One region of the Sulfitobacter sp. M22 genome, then DNA from elsewhere that is predicted to be linked to it. Evidence: riboswitches for the same ligand, from Rfam matches in the RefSeq annotation. Region 1 holds a riboswitch; the other holds the start of a gene.

The links. Region 1 has a riboswitch for cobalamin ahead of GLP52_RS14070 (energy-coupling factor ABC transporter permease). Riboswitches for the same ligand answer to the same signal wherever they lie in the genome.
Region 2: another riboswitch for cobalamin. It lies ahead of bluB (5,6-dimethylbenzimidazole synthase); the one in region 1 lies ahead of GLP52_RS14070 (energy-coupling factor ABC transporter permease).

What each region holds. Positions count from the first base shown of each region.
Region 1 is NZ_WMEC01000001.1:2,874,851-2,877,949, forward strand. It holds gene cueR (Cu(I)-responsive transcriptional regulator) at 1-9, shown strand, start outside; gene cobF (precorrin-6A synthase (deacetylating)) at 20-772, opposite strand; gene GLP52_RS14070 (energy-coupling factor ABC transporter permease) at 831-1,514, opposite strand; cobalamin riboswitch at 1,587-1,802, opposite strand; gene cobA (uroporphyrinogen-III C-methyltransferase) at 1,829-2,545, opposite strand; gene GLP52_RS14080 (cobyrinate a,c-diamide synthase) at 2,542-3,099, opposite strand, start outside.
Region 2 is NZ_WMEC01000001.1:1,848,367-1,851,465, reverse strand. It holds gene GLP52_RS09115 (hypothetical protein) at 305-1,036, shown strand; cobalamin riboswitch at 1,072-1,249, shown strand; gene bluB (5,6-dimethylbenzimidazole synthase) at 1,300-1,980, shown strand; gene GLP52_RS09105 (hypothetical protein) at 2,210-3,099, shown strand, end outside.

The DNA.
Region 1 (3,099 bases):
GAGCTTTAGACCAAAGCTTCTAGCGGCGCAGCAGGTAGATATCCATGATCCACCCATGCGCCGCGCGGGCCTCTGCGCGTGTCGCAATGATCTTGTCGCGGACCTGATCCAGCGGCCCCGCGATGCGCCGCTCATTTGGCATCCCGGCATAAGCGGTCCACCAGATGTGGAAACCGGCGTCCCTTGGCAGCACCTCGAACGCGCAGGTCCCGTCCAGCATGACGGCGATGGTATCGATGCCCTCGGGCCAACCGTGATCGCGCAGCTGCCGTCCGGTAGTGATCATGACGGGGTTGCCAATGGTGTTCAGCGGGATCGTATGGCCGGCCGTCAACACCTGCAGCGACGTGATCCCCGGCACCACATCGACGCTAAGCGGCACCACCTGTTGCAGACGCTCTGCAATGCGCAGCGTGCTGTCATACAACGACGGATCGCCCCACACCAGAAAACCCACGCGCCCGCCTTGGGGCAGGATGCGCTGCATCTCGGCCAGCCAGACCTGCGCAATAGCATCGTGCCAATCGTGTACGCCCGCGTGATAATCAGGGTTGGCAGCGTCACGTTTGGGCAGGGTAAATTCGTGAATAGCAGGCCGGTCCGACCGCAGCACCTGAGCGCAAATCTCGTGGCGTAGACCGGCCAGATCATCCTTGCCCGCGCCCTTGGACGGGATCAAGATCACGTCACAGGCATTCAGCGCGTCGATGGCCTGCAAGGTAAGGTGTTTGGGGTTGCCGGACCCGATGCCGATCAGTGAAAGCGTAAACATCTTATGGCTCCGGTAGTGTGACGCGACCCGAAGAGAAGGGGCCGCGTCTGGTCTTGGGTTATTCAGCGGCGGATTGGGTCAGACGCTTGGTGAACACTGCGCTGCCTGCAACATCACGCAGGGTCTTGGCAGCGGCGAGCACGGCCAGATCGACCAGCGGTTCGATCAGGATGACCATCATATACGCCCCGCCAAAGCTGGCGACAGCGGCGATGTTGCTGGCGGCAAAGCCCTGACCGTAGATGGCCCAGAACGCGACCCAGCCCACAACGCCCGCCTGAAACGCGGTCGACAGCTTGAGCGCTTGAACATAAGTCAGATCAACATAGGCGGTGTTGGGCGCGATGATCCGTTTGGCCAGCGCCGAGACCATGAACAAGGGCACCAGCAGCGTGGTGACGTTCATCGTGTATTGCGGCAGGTCGATGGGGGCAAAGAACATGCCCTGCGCCAGCAAACCGAGCGCCAGACCGGCAGCAGCAGGGGCCACGCCGAACAGCAAAAACAGGGTCGAACCAAGGATCAGGTGAACCTCGCTCACGCCCACGGGGAAATGCGGGAAAAGTTGAAAAAAGACAAAGGTCAACGCGGTGGCAACGATGGCCCCACCCGCAAAAGGCACGACGCCTTTTTCACGGACAGAGTCCATCGCGGTTTTCGCGGTATAGGCCGCAGCACCGGCGGCGGTGCCATAGGACAGGACCAGCTTTGCGCCGGTCACGACTTCGGGTTCGATATGCATGTTCAGGTCTCCTTGCCGTCTTCCCCGACGGCATGATGTGAAAGCTGCCCCGAAAGGCAGCCAGTTGGATCGGGGATCATCCCCTTGACGGCAGGTCTCCTGACTTTGTGCGTCCATGCGTGCCGCGCCTTCCCAGGCTGATTGGCCCAGTGGCAATGCGGTTTGCTCTTCACTTACAGGTGCGGGGGCAGTTCCGGATTAGGCACCTTTGCGTTGGCACCGCACCGTATTCCCTTTTCACCCCGTTTGCCCAAAAGCGCACGGGGAACCGTCCAGATTAGGTGTTCATTTTCAGGCCGGTTTTGTCAAGCGGTCTATTCGCTCAGCGGTCCGTATAGGATCAACGCAGGTGCTGACGTTGCGGGATCCAGCGGCAGATTGGCAAGGCTTTCCACCGTGTGCCGGCTCAGCTTTTGATCGGGGGTCGATACCGCCTCGGCCAGCAGCGCAGGGGTCGATCCGGGCAGACCCGCCTCGATCAACCGCGCGGCGAAACCGGCAAAGGTACGGCGGCCCATATAGACGACCGTGGTTGCCGTGGGGTCGGCCAGCGCGGCCATGTTCAGATCGTCCGGCAAAGCCCCCGATTCCCCGTGGCCGGTGATGAACTGCACGCGCCGCGCGGTCAGCCGCCGTGTCAGCGGGATCATTGCCGCCGCCGCCGCCGAGGACGCCGCTGTCACACCGGGGATGATCTCAAAGGCGACACCCGCCTCTTTCAGCGCGCTGATCTCTTCCTCAAGCCGTCCAAACACGCCCGCGTCGCCGCTTTTGAGCCGCACAACCCGCGCGCCGGTCAGCGCATGTTCGACCAGCAGGCGGCTGACATGATCCTGTTTCGGCGACTGGCGGCCCGCGCGTTTGCCAACCCCGATCAAATCCGCCTCGACCGAGACATGTTCAAGGATCGGACCCGCCGACAGATCGTCAAACAGCACGACTTCGGCCTCTTGCAACCGCTTCACCGCCTTGACGGTCAGCAGTTCGGGGTCACCGGGACCAGAGGAAACGAAAGACACAAAACCCGTCATGATGCCCCCGCGATCAGGTGAAAGAACGTACCCGTGGCATGGCCGCGCCGCGATCCGGTTTCAGGCACTTCGGCACCATTGGCATCGACCACTCGCGCCAGCGGTGTATCGGGCTGCGACAGGATGGTGGAATAGTGGAACTCATGACCGCGCAACCGTGCACCTGCGTCATATCCGGGACCGGGTTCGTTCAGGGTGGCCAGCCGGTAGCCCAAATGCATCTTGCGCTTCTCATAGCTGGTTTCCAGTCCGAGCAGCCCTGCCATCTGATGCCGCACACCTTCCTTGTCGACCAATCCGGCCCCCATCGCCATATAGCCCCCGCATTCCCCATGCACCGGGCGCGTCGTGGCAAACTGTTGCAGGCTATCGCGGAACTGCGCGGCAGCGGCAAGGCGACCGGCGTGTAGCTCAGGATAGCCGCCGGGCAGCCAGCAAATATCCGCGCTGCCGTCCGGTGCCTCATCCGCCAGCGGCGAGAAGGGCAATACCTGCGCGCCCGCAGCCTGCCAGTGATCCAGAAGATGCGGATAGATAAACGAGAATGCGGCATC
Region 2 (3,099 bases), 1.0 Mb from region 1:
CGTGGTTTAGATCCTGAATGCGGGGTTGACGCCCATTGGTGGGGCATCGGCTATACGTTTTTACCCCGATTTACCGCGAATCCCCTGTGCCGATGCTTAGGCGCTTGCGGCAGATGCTTTGACCTATCGCGCCGCTAAGTTCCGTCTGAACGAAGGGGGCAACCGCACGGCGGCATAGCTCTCTATCCCAAAAGATACTGCCCCCTATCCGTCGATGCCCCCGACCCCCCTGCTTGCGCAAATGAAAGCGCAGCCGTCAGCGGTCACGATAGGACCATGACGATTTTTTATCTTGGGGGAAGACATGAAAGTTACACACACACTGCCAATTCTTGCCACGGCCGCACTGATGGCCGCCACCGCTGCCAGCGCTGATAGTTTCAGCCTCTCGGGCACCCGGTCAGCCATGCAAAGCGATATTTCGTTCAACGTTATGCAATCCGCCGGACAGGGGCAGATCAAACTGCGTCCCAAGGTCCAGCCCAAGGTGCATGCCCGCACGACTACCATCAGCAGCCGCAGCCGGTCCTTTCAGGCGTTCAGTGGTATCAGCACGGCGGCTGACCTCAAAAGCCTCATTGCTTGGGCCGAGGCCGGCCCTAAAGGGTACGACGCCGTGCAATACGGGGCCAAGCGCCTGCCGCCGCAGCGCCCGACACAGATGACCATCGGCGAAATCTATCGCTGGATTGACCGCACACCCGGACAGCAACACGCCATTGGGCGGTATCAGTTCATACCAGCCACCTTGCGCAGCCTTGTGCGTCAGGCAGGGCTTAGCAAAAACGACCGCTTTACGCCAAAGCTGCAGGACGGGCTGGCAGATATTCTCTTGGCCGATGCGGGTTTTGTCTCGTTTAAGAAGGGCGAGATCAGCCGTCACCGGTTCATGGAGAACCTTGCGCGCATCTGGGCCGGGTTTCCCACGGCGAGCGGGCGGTCCTATTATCACGGCTATGCCGGCAACAAGGCAGTCATTTCGTGGAACGAGTTCGACGCCGTCATGAGAAAGATTTTCGCGACCAAACGCGGCTGATCCCGCGATAGGGCTTGTTCCGGGCGGATCGCCGTGGCCCAATAGGGCGGTCTGGTGTCCGCATGGCGGAAGAATCGGGAAGCGGGTGAAAGTCCCGCACGTGCCCAACGCTGTAATGGGGATGGTTTGCGCCTAGGCCACTGGAGATATCCGGGAAGGCGCGTGAACCAGAAGACCCTAAGTCAGAAGACCGGCCAGACAGTACAGCTTGCACCGCATGGACAGCGGGACAGGCGCTGAAATGTATTGTTGGGGAATGAACAATGCCGATACCGTCCGCGCTGGCACCCGCCGCGCCTTTCTCAGATGCTGAACGTGATGCCGTGTACAAGGCGATCTTTACCCGCCGTGATGTGCGCGACCAGTTTTTGCCTGACCCCGTTGCAGATGATGTCTTGTACCGGATTTTGACCGCCGCGCATCACGCGCCTTCGGTCGGCCTGTCACAACCGTGGAATTTCATCGTGATCCGCGACCAGCAGGCGCGCGATCAGGTCTGGGAGGCCTTTAACACCGCGAACGAGGAAGCCGCCCAGATGTTCGAGGGCGACCGCCAGACGACCTACCGGTCGCTCAAGCTCGAAGGCATACGCAAGGCTCCCGTCAATATATGCGTGACCTGTGACCGCAGCCGTGGCGGCAAGGTCGTGTTGGGCCGCACCCACAATCAAAGCATGGACCTTTATAGCACCGTTTGCGCGATCCAGAACCTTTGGCTTGCCGCGCGCGCGGAAGGCATCGGCATGGGGTGGGTCAGTGTGTTCCACGATGCGGATTTGCGCAGCTTGCTGGATATCCCAGACCGCATAGAGATCGTCGGCTACCTGTGTTTGGGGCACGTCGACGAGATGTATCAAACGCCCGAGCTTGAAGTGAAGGGCTGGAGCAAGCGGCTCCCCGTAAATGATATGATCTTTGACGGCAAATGGCAGGGCGACCCTTAAAGGAGGCTTTGACCGCTGTGTCACAGGACATGTCGAATATTTGAGCAACTGGCGGAACTTTGCCGGTTCCATGACGTTCCCCCTGTGAAGCCTGCGTATGTCGCGCGGGCGCTGACAGAGGATTATTTCAAATGGGCGGCATCATTTATCTCGTAGGTCTTGTGGTTGTTGTCATGGCGGTTCTTTCGCTCATCGGCCTAGCGTAATTCAACGCCGGGGAGGCATTAACATGGATACGACACTTACTGACAAAACACCCGACGGATCATACGTCGACTGGCCTGCAATTTTCGCAGGTACCGTTGTCGCCGTGGCCATTGGCCTGTTGCTGACCAGCTTTGGCGCGGCGCTCGGCTTGGCGTCGATCACGCTGGACGGGACAGATGACTCTTCTACACTTGAACTGGTGCTGACGGCGCTGTGGCTGGTGATCACACTGGTCGCGTCCTACCTTGCAGGGGGCTATATCGCTGGCCGTATGCGCCGCCGCGTTGAAAGCGCGACGGAAGACGAAGTGACTGCACGTGACGGCATCAATGGTCTGGTTGTTTGGGGCCTCGGGTCGGTTATCACTGCCGTTATGCTGTCCACCGCCTTTACTTTTGCCGCCAACACCGCAGGCAATGTTGCTGCTGGTGCAGGCAAAGCAGCCGGTACTGTTGTCGAAGCTGCAGGCTCTGCCGTGGGCGGCGCTGCAGCTGGGCTGGCTGATGCTGCCGGTGCGGCGATTCCGGACGAAGCAAAGAACGATCCGACTGACTACCTGTCGAACCAGCTTTTGCGTCCAAATCAGGTTAACCCGACCACTGCTGATCCAGAGGAGCTGGCACAACAGACCGCCAGCATTATGGCTAATGTCTACCGGACGGGCGAAGTGAGCGAAGAGGATCGGACCTATCTTGCCGGTGCCGTCGCTGCACGTACCGATCTGACACAAGCTCAGGCGAAAACGCGTGTCGATACGGTCGTGACCGAAGCGCAGGACGCGCGCCAAGAGGCCGAAGAGGCAATCGCCGCAGCCAAGGCAGAAGCCGAGCAAGCTGCTGAAGAAGCGAAAGAAGCTGCAATTGACGCAGCTCAGGCAGCCCGTAACGCGGCCATTCTGACAGCCTTTGTTCT